3 regions of the Kluyvera sichuanensis genome follow, and region 3 is predicted to be linked to each of the others. Evidence: predicted binding sites of a transcription regulator. Region 3 holds the regulator's gene; each other region holds the start of a gene.
The links. Region 3 encodes CRP, which controls carbon source genes, mostly activating them, when cyclic AMP is high. Its sites were predicted from a motif close to ATGTGANNNNNNTCACAT; they were not measured.
Positions count from the first base shown of each region.

Region 1: a site for CRP is predicted at 2,828-2,845, ahead of ldtB (L,D-transpeptidase). Genes of this name have one in related genera too.
Region 2: a site for CRP is predicted at 1,571-1,588, ahead of udp (uridine phosphorylase). Genes of this name have one in related genera too.

Region 1 covers NZ_CP162271.1:219,635-223,888, forward strand. The annotation lists gene AB2B48_RS01080 (glycoside hydrolase family 1 protein) at 1-1,031, shown strand, start outside; gene AB2B48_RS01085 (GntR family transcriptional regulator) at 1,047-1,763, shown strand; gene ldtB (L,D-transpeptidase) at 1,809-2,729, opposite strand; gene AB2B48_RS01095 (ABC-F family ATPase) at 2,948-4,254, shown strand, end outside.
Region 2 covers NZ_CP162271.1:3,955,026-3,959,279, reverse strand. The annotation lists gene AB2B48_RS19035 (CZB domain-containing protein) at 194-631, shown strand; gene udp (uridine phosphorylase) at 685-1,446, opposite strand; gene AB2B48_RS19025 (dienelactone hydrolase family protein) at 1,684-2,496, shown strand; gene metE (5-methyltetrahydropteroyltriglutamate--homocysteine S-methyltransferase) at 2,543-4,254, opposite strand, start outside.
Region 3 covers NZ_CP162271.1:3,293,964-3,298,217, forward strand. The annotation lists gene AB2B48_RS15970 (YheU family protein) at 1-113, shown strand, start outside; gene AB2B48_RS15975 (phosphoribulokinase) at 179-1,042, shown strand; gene AB2B48_RS15980 (OsmC family protein) at 1,139-1,543, opposite strand; gene crp (cAMP-activated global transcriptional regulator CRP) at 1,848-2,480, shown strand; gene AB2B48_RS15990 (YccS/YhfK family putative transporter) at 2,535-4,254, shown strand, end outside.

The sequences.
Region 1 (4,254 bases), 2.0 Mb from region 3:
ACTTCGATATGCCGCTGGCGATGGCAGAAAAATACAACGGCTTTACCGACCGTCGCGTGATGGACGCGTTTATCCGCTACGGCAAAAAAGTGATCGACTGCTTCGGTGATAAGGTGACCTGGTGGCTGACCTTTAACGAGCAGAATCTCTACCATATGCCGGAAACGTTCCTGATCTCCGGCTATATGCGCGGCGACAAAACCCTGCGCGAGCTTTATGAAATCCAGCACCACGTGATGATGGCCCACGCGCATCTCACCAATTACTTGCATGAGACCAAACCGGGCAAGCTGATGGGCGGCATGCTGGCGCACGCTCAGGTTTATCCGGCCACCTGTAAGCCGCGAGATGTGTTCTGCGCCCAACAACTGGATGAGTTCTTCAACCAGAACCTGCTGCGTGCCTTTGCGGGCGAGGGCTACAGCCCGGAAGTGATGCACTTCGTTAAGCAGTCCGGCTTTGATGACATCTATCGCGAGGAAGACCTGGCGGTGCTGGCGACCATGAAAAACGATTACATGGCCTTCAGCTACTACGCCAGCCGCACCCTCAACAGCGACGCTGTTCCGGAAGGCACGGCGGTGAACAATTATATGCTGTTTGGCGACACGCCGAACCCGCACCTGAAAGCGACGGAGTGGAACTGGCAGATAGACCCGCTCGGTTTTCGCAGTATTATTACGCGCTATTACAATGACTGGCGTCTGCCGGTATTCCCGATTGAGAACGGCATTGGGGTGATCGAATCCTGGGACGGCGAACATATCATCGAAGATGACTATCGTATTGCCTATCATCGTGACCATATCAACGCCATGAAAGCGGCGATGTTTGAAGATGGCGCGCAGGTCATTGGCTATCTTGGCTGGGGGCTGATTGATATTCTGAGCTCGCAGGGAGATATGCGTAAACGTTACGGCGTGGTCTACGTCAACCGTGAAAACCACGATTTAAAAGACCTGAAGCGTGTGCCGAAGAAAAGCTATGAATGGCTGAAAAAAGCGATTCATAGCAATGGTGAAGAGATGTAATAACAGGAGTGGGCCATGGCGGCGAAATACATCGCGATAGCGCGGGAAATTAAAAAACGGATTATCAGTCGGCAGTATTCCGCCTCTGAACCATTGCCCGACCAGTTTGCACTGGCGGCGGAGTTCGGTACCAGCCGGATGACCATTCAGCAGGCTATGCGCCAGCTGATCGTCGAAGGGCTGGTGTATACCCGTCAGGGCCAGGGCACGTTTGTGCGTAAGAATTTCCTGCAGCTTTCACAGTGGGACGTTCCCGGCGCCGACTACTCCGGGGCCACCGAAACCTGGGAGCATCTTGGCACCGTGGAAAGCCAGGTCATTCGCTTTGAACTGCGTTTTCCTACGGAAAAAGAGCAGGCTTCGCTGCTGGTTAACGCCGATGCGCCGGTCTATGACTTTGTCCGTCTGCGTCTGCTCAACGGCGAGCCGCTGTCGCTGGATATGACCGTGATGCCGGTGTCGCTGGTGCCAGGGCTAAGTAAAGCGCATCTTGAAAGTTCGGTGTTTCGCTATGTGCAGGAAAATCTGGGCTTGAAGATGATGGGATCGTATCGGGTGGTGCGGGCAATTAAACCCGACACGCTCGATCAGCAGCACCTAAGCTGTGAGCCCGGCGACCCGGTGCTGGAGGTGGAGCAGGTTATTTACCTGGATGACGGCACGCCGCTGGAGTACGCGCACTGCCACTATCGCTACGATCATGGCGGCATAGTGATAGTGAATAACGGATAAAAAAATGGCGGGTAATTAACCCGCCATTTTTATGTCGTCAGGCAATTAGTTCAGACGAACTGGCATACCGGAACGGTTTTTAACCGCCTGGTCAACGATGCTCTGGTCAACGTCAGCCTGGCTGGTCACGCTCTGCACGGCTTTGGTCAGCACAACCGGAACGGTTTCGCCGCCTTCAAACTGGGCTTCGGTGGTAGACAGTGGGTTGTGAACTTCCATAAAGCGGCTGCCGTCTGGTTCGGTGGTCACTTTTACAGGCTCATCAATGAACTGCACGCGAGTACCGACCGGCACGTTCTGGAACAGGAACTTGATGTCTTCGTTACGCAGACGTACGCAGCCGTGGCTTACGCGCAGGCCAATACCGAAGTTGGCGTTGGTACCGTGGATAGCGTACAGACGGCCGATATACAGCGCGTACAGACCCATCGGGTTATCCGGGCCAGCAGGAACGACGGCTGGCAGCGGGTTACCGGCTGCGGCATATTCAGCGTGCATTTTCGCCGTTGGGGTCCAGGTTGGGCCCGCTTTCTTACGTTCTACCTTGGTGGTCCAGTTGATAGGCGTATCTTTGCCCAGCTGGCCGATACCGATTGGCAGCACGATCACGGTGTTGGTGCCCTTCGGATAGTAGTACAGACGCATTTCTGCACTGTTAATGACGATACCTTCATGCACGGTGTCCGGCAGGATCAGCTGCTGAGGAATGTTCAGCACGCTACCGCCTTTCGGCAGGTAGGTATCCACGCCAGGGTTAGCTTCCAGCATGTTAGACAGACCCATCTGGTACTGGGCCGCGAAGTATTCCAGCGGTTGCTTATTGTCTTCAGGAATGGTGATTACCTGATTCTGACCGACAATGCGGCTTCCATCGGTTGGCAGCGGGTAGGTTACCGCCGATGCCGAATTACAGAAGCCTACGACAGCAAGCGCCGCAGCGAAAAGCGTAGTTAATTTCATGTTCATGTTGTGCGAGGTATCAGTGCCATTACAGCGGTTGTTTGAGAATTCAGACTGTTGGTAGGAGCGCATTATATGTGCATTCCTCCCCGCAGGGAATTCGGATGTGTACGAAATCACATTTTTTTCACTTGAGTTACAGTTTAGTCACTGGCGAAGGCGGGCGCTTTTTATTCGGAATTGTGGCAGAATAGGCGGTTTGTCACATTCTTCAGGATACTCCCGTGTTAGTTACCAGCAACGTTACCATGCAGTTCGGCAGTAAGCCGCTGTTCGAAAATATCTCCGTCAAATTTGGCGGCGGCAACCGTTACGGCCTGATTGGCGCAAACGGGAGCGGCAAATCTACCTTTATGAAAATCCTCGGCGGCGACTTAGAACCGACGCTGGGCAACGTTTCCCTCGATCCGAACGAGCGCATCGGTAAGCTGCGTCAGGATCAGTTCGCCTTCGAAGAGTACTCCGTACTCGATACCGTGATCATGGGTCACGGCGAGCTGTGGGAAGTGAAACAAGAGCGCGACCGCATCTATGGTCTGGCGGAAATGAGCGAAGAAGACGGCTACAAAGTGGCCGACCTCGAAGTGCTCTACGGCGAAATGGACGGTTACTCTGCGGAATCACGCGCAGGCGAACTGCTGCTGGGCGTGGGCATTCCGCTGGAGCAGCACTACGGCCTGATGAGCGAAGTGGCTCCGGGCTGGAAACTGCGTGTGCTGCTGGCGCAGGCGCTGTTCTCTAACCCAGACATCCTGCTGCTCGATGAACCAACGAACAACCTGGACATCGACACCATCCGCTGGCTGGAGCAGACGCTGAACGAACGCGACAGCACCATGATCATCATTTCGCACGACCGTCACTTCCTGAACATGGTCTGCACCCACATGGCTGACCTCGACTACGGCGAACTGCGCGTATACGCCGGTAACTACGACGAGTACATGACCGCAGCGACCCAGGCGCGTGAACGTCTGCTGGCCGATAACGCCAAGAAAAAAGCGCAGATTGCTGACCTGCAGTCGTTCGTTAGCCGCTTTAGCGCCAACGCCTCTAAATCTCGTCAGGCGACCTCTCGTGCCCGTCAGATTGACAAAATCAAGCTCGACGAAGTGAAGGCCTCCAGCCGTCAGAACCCGTTCATCCGTTTCGAACAGGAGAAGAAACTGTTCCGTAACGCGCTGGAAGTCGAAGCGCTGACTAAAGGTTTTGATAACGGCCCGCTGTTTAAAAACTTCAACCTGATGATGGAAGTGGGCGAGAAGATCGCCATTATCGGTGCCAACGGCGTCGGTAAATCCACCATGCTGAAAACCCTGGTTGGCGAACTGGCACCGGATAGCGGTACCGTGAAATGGTCCGAGAACGCCAGCATTGGCTATTACGCGCAGGATCACGCCGAAGATTTCGATAACGATCTCTCCGTGTTTGACTGGATGAGCCAGTGGAAACAGGAAGGCGACGACGAGCAGGTGGTTCGTGGTTTCCTTGGCCGTCTGCTGTTCAGCCAGGACGATATCAAGAAGCCGGC
Region 2 (4,254 bases), 660 kb from region 3:
AAATATATATATTACAAAAATATATTTATAATGTCATTGCCTGGCAACATAAATTACCATACCCTTAATAAGTATATTATCCCAGGCAACTACAGCAACGCCTAATAATATAAGAATAAATTTATTAGTTATTAATCCCTATGAGCAATACGACTATAGAACATAGATAGCAACCATAAACATGGAGAATATTATGGAATTTAGCACATGGATAAAAAAGAGAATTGCAGGTGAAAATATTAGCCTTGGCATTCCTAAGGAACAGCAAAACCTGAACGGCTTAATCCTTGAAGAGGCCATTGCTTTTCATATTGCATGGCGTGAACGCTGGATTACCGCCCTGCGAGAGCATCGGGAAGATGAGTTTGATGCTGCACAGGTCTCTAACGATGCGTTGTGCCAGGTTGGTGAATGGATATATAACGAAGGCAAGTCATTAGCTAAACATCCTGAATATGAACGCTTTCGTGAACTCCATGCACAGTTTCATCAATGTGCCGGTTCTATTGTATCGCTACATAAGAAAGGCCATTTTATGGAGGCGTTAGCGACTGTAAAGAATGAACTGATGCCATTGTCAGAAGAAGTGGGATTATCTCTGGGCGAGTTATTAGAAGCCTCACAACATTAAATTGCCGAATATAAAAAAGGCCTCGTATGAGGCCTTTATACTTGAGCATTCCTTTACAGCAGGCGGCGTGCCGCTTCCACCACGATTTTCACCGCGTGGCTTTCAGTCTGCTTCATCGTCTCAGCGTTCGGGATTTCCTGCTGGGTACGGTTAACGATAACGCCAGCAACCATCCCCGCACGCAGACCCTGGCTTGAGCACATGGTTAGCAGCGTCGCGGATTCCATCTCGTAGTTCATTACGCCCATTGACTGCCACTCTTCCATCGAGCCTTTGTAGTTTCTCACTACGCGGCCGGAGAAGGTGTCATAGCGTTCCTGACCCGGATAGAAGGTATCGGAAGAGGCGGTTACGCCGATGTGCGTGGTCGCACCTACGGCTTTCGCCGCTTCAACCAGCGCAGTCGTACACGCGAAGTCAGCGACTGCCGGGTATTCCATCGGCGCAAAGTGCAGGCTCGCCCCATCCAGACGGACGGAAGCGGTGGTCACCAGAACGTCACCGACGTTGATATGCGGCTGAATGGCGCCGGTGGTGCCTACGCGCAGGAAGGTGCGGATACCCAGTTGGGCCAGTTCTTCCACGGCGATAGAGGTGGATGGACCACCGATACCGGTAGAGCAAACGATCACTGACTTGCCATCAAGTTCGGCACGCCAGGAGGTAAATTCACGGTGAGATGCCAGTTTTACCGGCTTTTCCATTAGCGCGGCGATCTTTTCCACACGTTCCGGGTCACCTGGGACGATAGCGAGTGTAGCCCCTTGAAGGTCGCTTTTGGTGAGGCCGAGATGAAAAACATCAGACTTGGACATAAAGAACTCCTCTGTGGTTCAGTTTTGTCAGAAGAAGCAAAAATGTACTTTATAGAAGACCACAACATCTTTTCGTGACCACAATCACTAAGAATTAAAAATATTACATTAAATTCCACGCAATTAGTGATTCACATCACATTAACAAGTTATTGTTACTCCCTGCTGACCAAAAATACGCCGCATTCAGGCAATGTGATTTGGCTATGAGTTCATTAAAAGGGTACGGAGAATGCCATGACAACCAACAGACAACCTGGATTTGCCCCTGCGGCTTCACCTCACGCCTCAACCACCGTTCATACGCCCGAAGAGGCTATCTCAGCGGGAGAAACCTCTATTCCTTCACAGGGTGATACGCTGCCAGCGTACTACGCTCGCCCTAAGCATAGCGATGCGCCGCTGCCGGTAATCATCGTAGTGCAGGAGATTTTTGGTGTCCACGAACACATCCGCGATATTTGTCGTCGTCTGGCGTTAGAGGGCTATCTGGCTGTCGCACCAGAGCTCTACTTCCGTCAGGGCGACCCGAACGATTATGACGATGTCCCCTCGCTGTTTAGCGGCCTGGTGTCAAAAGTCCCCGACGCGCAGGTGCTGGCCGACCTCGATCACGTCGCCAACTGGGCGGCACGTAACGGCGGTGATGCCAGCCGTTTATTGATGACGGGCTTTTGCTGGGGTGGCCGCATTACCTGGCTATACGCCGCACATAACCCGCAGCTCAAAGCCGCCGTTGCCTGGTATGGCCGTCTGGTGGGTGACAAAACGCTGAAGATGCCGAAAAACCCGGTCGACATCGCGGTCGATCTTAGCGCCCCGGTGCTAGGTCTGTACGGTGGCCAGGACACGGGGATTCCGCTGGAGTCGGTTGAAACGATGCGCCACGCGCTACGAGCGGCCAATGCAAATGCCGAGATCGTGGTTTACCCGGAAGCCGGTCATGCGTTCAACGCCGATTACCGCCCGAGCTATCATGAAGAGTCAGCGAAAGATGGCTGGCAGCGTATGCTGGCGTGGTTTGCGCAGTACGGCGGGAAAAAAGGCTAGTTCCCTTAGTAAAGGAAAACGGAGGCGTTAGCCTCCGTTTGATTTTTTAAGCCTGACGCAGGTTCTGCGCCGCTTTGACCATGTTCGCCAGTGCAGCACGGGTTTCTGGCCAGCCACGCGTTTTCAGACCACAGTCCGGGTTAACCCACAGGCGCTCCGCCGGAATGCGCTGCTCGGCTTTCTTCAGCAGAGCCTCAATCCACTCCACGCTTGGTACGTTCGGCGAGTGAATGTCATAGACGCCCGGCCCGATTTCATTCGGGTAGTCGAACTCTTCGAACGACTCCAGCAGCTCCATATCGGAACGGGAGGTTTCGATAGTGATCACATCCGCATCCAGTGCCGCAATGGAATCCATGATGTCGTTGAACTCGCAGTAACACATGTGGGTGTGGATTTGGGTATCATCCTGCGCCACCGCGGCGTTAATACGGAAGGCTTCCACGCCCCACTCCAGGTAGGCGGCCCAATCGCTACGGCGCAGCGGTAGACCTTCACGCAGTGCTGGCTCATCGATCTGGATGATACCAATACCGGCCGCTTCCAGATCCGCCACTTCATCACGCAGCGCCAGCGCAATCTGCTTAGCGATGGTTTCACGGGTCACGTCTTCACGCGGGAAGGACCAGCAAAGAATCGTGACCGGACCGGTCAGCATCCCTTTCACCGGTTTGTCGGTCAGAGACTGGGCATACTTCGCCCACTCCACGGTGATCGCTTCCGGTCGGCTCACATCGCCGATGACAACGGGCGGCTTCACGCAGCGAGAACCGTAGCTCTGCACCCAGCCGTTCTGGGTAAAGACGAAACCATCGAGGTGTTCACCGAAGTATTCCACCATATCGTTACGCTCGGCTTCACCGTGCACCAGCACATCGAGCCCCAGACGCTCCTGTTCGACGATCGCCTGCTTAATGTGTTCGGCAATGCCGGTGCGGTAGTTATTCGCGTCCAGATTCCCCTTTTTGAAATCCAGACGCAGGCCGCGAATCTCGGTGGTTTGCGGGAAAGAGCCGATCGTTGTGGTCGGCCAGGCCGGAAGATTAAAGCGAGAACGCTGCGCTTCAGCGCGTACCGGGTAAGCACTAGCACGCTGGCTGTCTTTGGCGGTAATCGCCGCCAGACGCTGTTCCACTGCCGCATTGTGCACGCGGGTTGAGTGACGGCGAGCCTGAATCGGCGCGCTCCACTCGACCAGTGCCGCCGTGTTGCCGGTGTTCAGCGCATCACGAAGCAGCGCCAGCTCACCACATTTTTGTAAGGCGAAGGCAAACCAGCTCTTCACTTCTGCGTCCAGGCGGGTTTCGACGCTCAGATCGATAGGACTGTGCAGCAGCGAGCAGGAAGAGGCGACCCAGAGGTCACGTTTACCCACCAGCGCTTTAATCTGCGCATATTTTTCAGTAAGGTCGGCGCGCCAGACGTTGCGGCCGTTAACCAGGCCAGCGGAGAGCAGCCAGTCAGCGGGCAGGCGCTGATGCAGGGCTTCAACATCATCTTTACCGTGCACCAGGTCAACGTGTAGCCCTTGTACCGGCAGCGTAGTAATGGTTTCCAGATTCGGCGTCACGCCCTCGAAATAGGTGGTGAGCAGCAGTTTCACCTGCCCCTGCAGCGCATCATAGGCCGGTTTAAATGCGTTTAACCATGCCTGCGGCAGTTCCAGCACCAGCGCAGGTTCATCAATCTGCACCCACTCAATACCGCGCTTCGCCAGTTCAGCCAGCACCTGCTGATACACCGGCAGGATGTCGTTTA
Region 3 (4,254 bases):
CGCAAAAGGTCGCCGACGTCAAACACCAGCTACAAACAGGCGAAGCGGTGCTGGTCTGGTCTGAGCTTCACGAGACCGTCAACATCATGCCCCGTAACCAATTTCGCGGTTAACTATACTCTAACGATAGGGAGCGTTTTACCCGCTTCCGTTGTCGTCTGTTCAGGGAGTTATTCGCATGTCTGCCAAACATCCGGTCATTGCCGTTACCGGCTCCAGCGGAGCAGGAACCACCACCACCAGCCTCGCGTTTCGTAAAATCTTTGCTCAGCTCAACCTGCGCGCGGCGGAAGTCGAAGGCGACAGCTTTCACCGCTATACCCGTCCGGAAATGGATATGGCTATCCGCAAGGCCCGTGACCTTGGCCGCCATATCAGCTACTTCGGCCCGGATGCCAACGACTTTGGCCTGCTGGAACAGACCTTTCGCGACTACGGCCTGAACGGGCAAGGGAAATCGCGTAAATACCTGCATACCTACGACGAGGCGGTGCCGTGGAACCAGGTGCCCGGTACGTTTACGCCGTGGCAGCCGCTGCCGGAACCGACCGATGTGCTGTTCTATGAAGGACTGCACGGTGGCGTCGTTACCCCGCAGCACGATGTGGCTCGCCATGTTGATCTGTTGGTCGGCGTGGTACCGATTGTTAACCTGGAGTGGATTCAGAAGATGATCCGCGACACCAGCGAGCGCGGTCACTCTCGTGAGGCAGTGATGGATTCGGTGGTGCGGTCGATGGAAGACTACATCAACTTCATTACCCCGCAGTTCTCCCGCACTCATATCAACTTCCAGCGCGTGCCGACGGTCGACACCTCTAACCCATTTGCGGCCAAAAGCATTCCGTCGCTGGACGAGAGTTTCGTGGTGATTCACTTCCGTAATCTCGACCACATCGACTACCCGTGGCTACTGGCCATGTTGCAGGGTTCATTTATCTCGCATATGAATACGCTGGTCGTTCCCGGTGGGAAGATGGGGCTGGCGATGGAATTAATCATGACGCCGCTGGTGCAGCGTCTGATGGAAGGTCGGAACTAGCATCAAGACCAGGTAGCCCGGACGAGGCGCGCGAGCACCGACGCCGGGAATGGCCCCGGCGTTACTACGTTCGGCCGGGCTACGTCTGGCATGTAATCAGCCTTCAATCACTTCGTAAGAGTGAGTGATGTTCACCGCTTTTTCGAGCATCAGCGCAACCGAGCAGTATTTCTCAGCAGAGAGATCGACCGCACGCGATACCGCCGCATCCTTCAACGCTTTACCGGTGACGATAAAGTGCAGGTTGATGTGCGTAAACAGACGCGGGGCTTCTTCACGACGCTCGGAGGTGAGCTTCACTTCGCAGTCGGTCACGTCATTGCGACCTTTTTGCAGGATGGAGACCACGTCAATCGCGCTGCAACCGCCGGCGGCCATCAGCACCACTTCCATCGGGCTTGGCGCTTTATCGCCAGAGTTACCGTCCATCAAAATTTGGTGGCCTGAAGCTGACTCACCGAGGAAGGTTAACCCCTCAACCCATTTCACACGCGCTTGCATAATATTTAACTCCCAGGTTGCAATTTTCTTCTCAGATTACGCGCACATAACAATTCTCGCAATGGAAGGCGATCGACGTCATGCTGAAGCGAGACACCAGGAGACACACGGCAAAAGCTATGCTAAAACAGTCAGGATGCTACGGTAATACATAAACGTACTGCATGTATGCAGAGGACATCACATTACAGGCTGCGACCCTATTCGACAGCCGACTTCCCAGGTAACGGGAAGGATACTATTGCAACCAGTGGCTGCAATGTTTTTGCCGCTGGGAAGAGCTTATAACAGAGGATAACCGCGCATGGTGCTTGGCAAACCGCAAACAGACCCTACTCTCGAATGGTTCTTGTCTCATTGCCATATTCATAAGTACCCATCGAAGAGCACGCTGATTCACCAGGGTGAAAAAGCAGAGACGCTGTATTACATCGTAAAAGGCTCCGTGGCTGTACTCATCAAGGACGAAGAAGGCAAAGAGATGATCCTCTCTTACCTCAACCAGGGCGATTTTATCGGCGAGCTGGGTCTGTTCGAAGAAGGCCAGGAACGCAGCGCATGGGTACGAGCAAAAACCGCTTGTGAAGTTGCTGAAATCTCTTATAAAAAATTCCGTCAGCTGATCCAGGTTAACCCGGACATTCTGATGCGTCTCTCTTCTCAGATGGCGCGTCGTCTGCAGGTCACTTCCGAAAAAGTCGGTAACCTGGCCTTCCTGGACGTTACCGGTCGTATCGCACAGACCCTGCTGAACCTGGCAAAACAGCCTGATGCGATGACCCACCCAGACGGTATGCAGATTAAAATCACCCGTCAGGAAATCGGTCAGATCGTTGGCTGCTCCCGTGAAACCGTGGGCCGTATTCTGAAAATGCTGGAAGATCAGAACCTGATCTCCGCGCACGGCAAAACCATTGTCGTTTACGGTACCCGCTAATCCGGCCCAAAATGGCGTATTGTGAAAGCAATACGCCATTTTTGTTTTCCCCCTATGTGGCGCAGGCTGATTTACCACCCGGAAGTCAACTATGCACTGCGGCAAACGCTGGTGTTATGCCTGCCGGTTGCCATCGGGCTGCTTCTCGGCCACCTCCAGCAAGGTCTGCTGTTCTCCTTAGTGCCCGCCTGCTGCAATATCGCTGGCCTCGACACGCCGCATAAACGCTTTTTTAAGCGCCTGATTATTGGCGGCTGCCTGTTTGCTGGCTGTAGCCTTGCCGTACAGCTGCTGCTGGAACACGACATTTCCCTACCGTTGATTCTCACCGGGCTGGCGCTGCTGCTGGGCGTCACGGCGGAAATCAGCGCGCTGCACGGGCGGCTGCTGCCTGCCTCGCTGATTGCTTCCATCTTTACCCTAAGCCTGGCGGGTAATATGCCCATCTGGGAGCCATTGCTGCTCTACGCGCTGGGCACGCTCTGGTACGGGCTGTTTAACTGGTGGTGGTTCTGGATGTGGCGCGAACAGCCGCTGCGGGAATCGCTGAGCCTGCTCTATCGCCAGCTTGCCGAATACTGCGAGGCTAAATATAGCCTGCTGACCCAGCACACCGACCCGAGCACCGCGCTGCCGCCGCTGCTGACTCGCCAGCAGAAAGTGGTGGATCTGATTTCCCAATGCTATCAGCAGTTGCACATGCTTGCGGCTAACCAGCACAACGACTACAAGCGCCTGCTGCGCGCCTTCCAGGTGGGGCTCGATTTACAGGAGCATATCTCCGTCAGCCTGCACCAACCGGAAGAGGTACAAAAGCTGGTTGAACGCAGCCACGCCGAAGCGGTGATCCGCTGGAACGCCCAGACCGTCGCGGCACGCCTGAGGGTACTGGCAGACGATATTCTCTATCACCGCTACCCGACTCGCTTCAATATGGATAAGCAGATCGGCGCGCTGGAAAAAATTGCCGACCAGCATCCGGATAACCCGGTCGGCCAGTTCTGCGCCTGGCACTTCAGCCGTATCGCCCGCGTGCTGCGCTCCCAGCGACCGCTCTACCCGCGTGACCTGATGGCCGATAAACAGCGCCGCCTGCCGCTATTCCCGGCGCTTAAAAACTACCTGTCGCTGAAATCCCCGGCCCTGCGCAACGCCGCCCGGCTCAGCGTGATGCTGAGCATCGCCAGCCTGATGGGCGCAGCGCTGCACCTACCGAAGCCTTACTGGATCCTGATGACGGTGCTGCTGGTCACGCAGAACGGCTACGGCGCAACCCGCGTACGTATATTCCACCGCGCGGCGGGCACGCTGGCGGGGCTGGTGATTGCCGCCGTCGTCCTGCACTTCCATGCGCCGGAAGGGCTGGCGCTGACAGGCATGCTTATCGTCACGCTGGGGAGTTACCTGATCATCCGTCGCCACTACGGCTGGGCCACCGTTGGCTTTACTATCACTGCCGTGTATACCCTGCAGATTCTGACGCTGAACGGCGAGCAGTTCATCGTCGCCCGCTTTATCGACACCATCATCGGCTGCCTGATTGCCTTTGGCGGCATGATCTGGCTCTGGCCACAGTGGCAAAGCGGCCAGCTGCGGCAAAACGCTCAGGCGGCGCTGGAGGCAGACCAGGAGGCCATTCGTCTCATCTTAAGCCCCGACCCGCAGGCACCGAAGCTTGCCTACCAGCGGATGCGCGTCAACCAGGCACACAACACGCTCTTCAACACGCTGAATCAGGCCATGCAGGAGCCGGGCTTCAACTCGCGTTATCTGG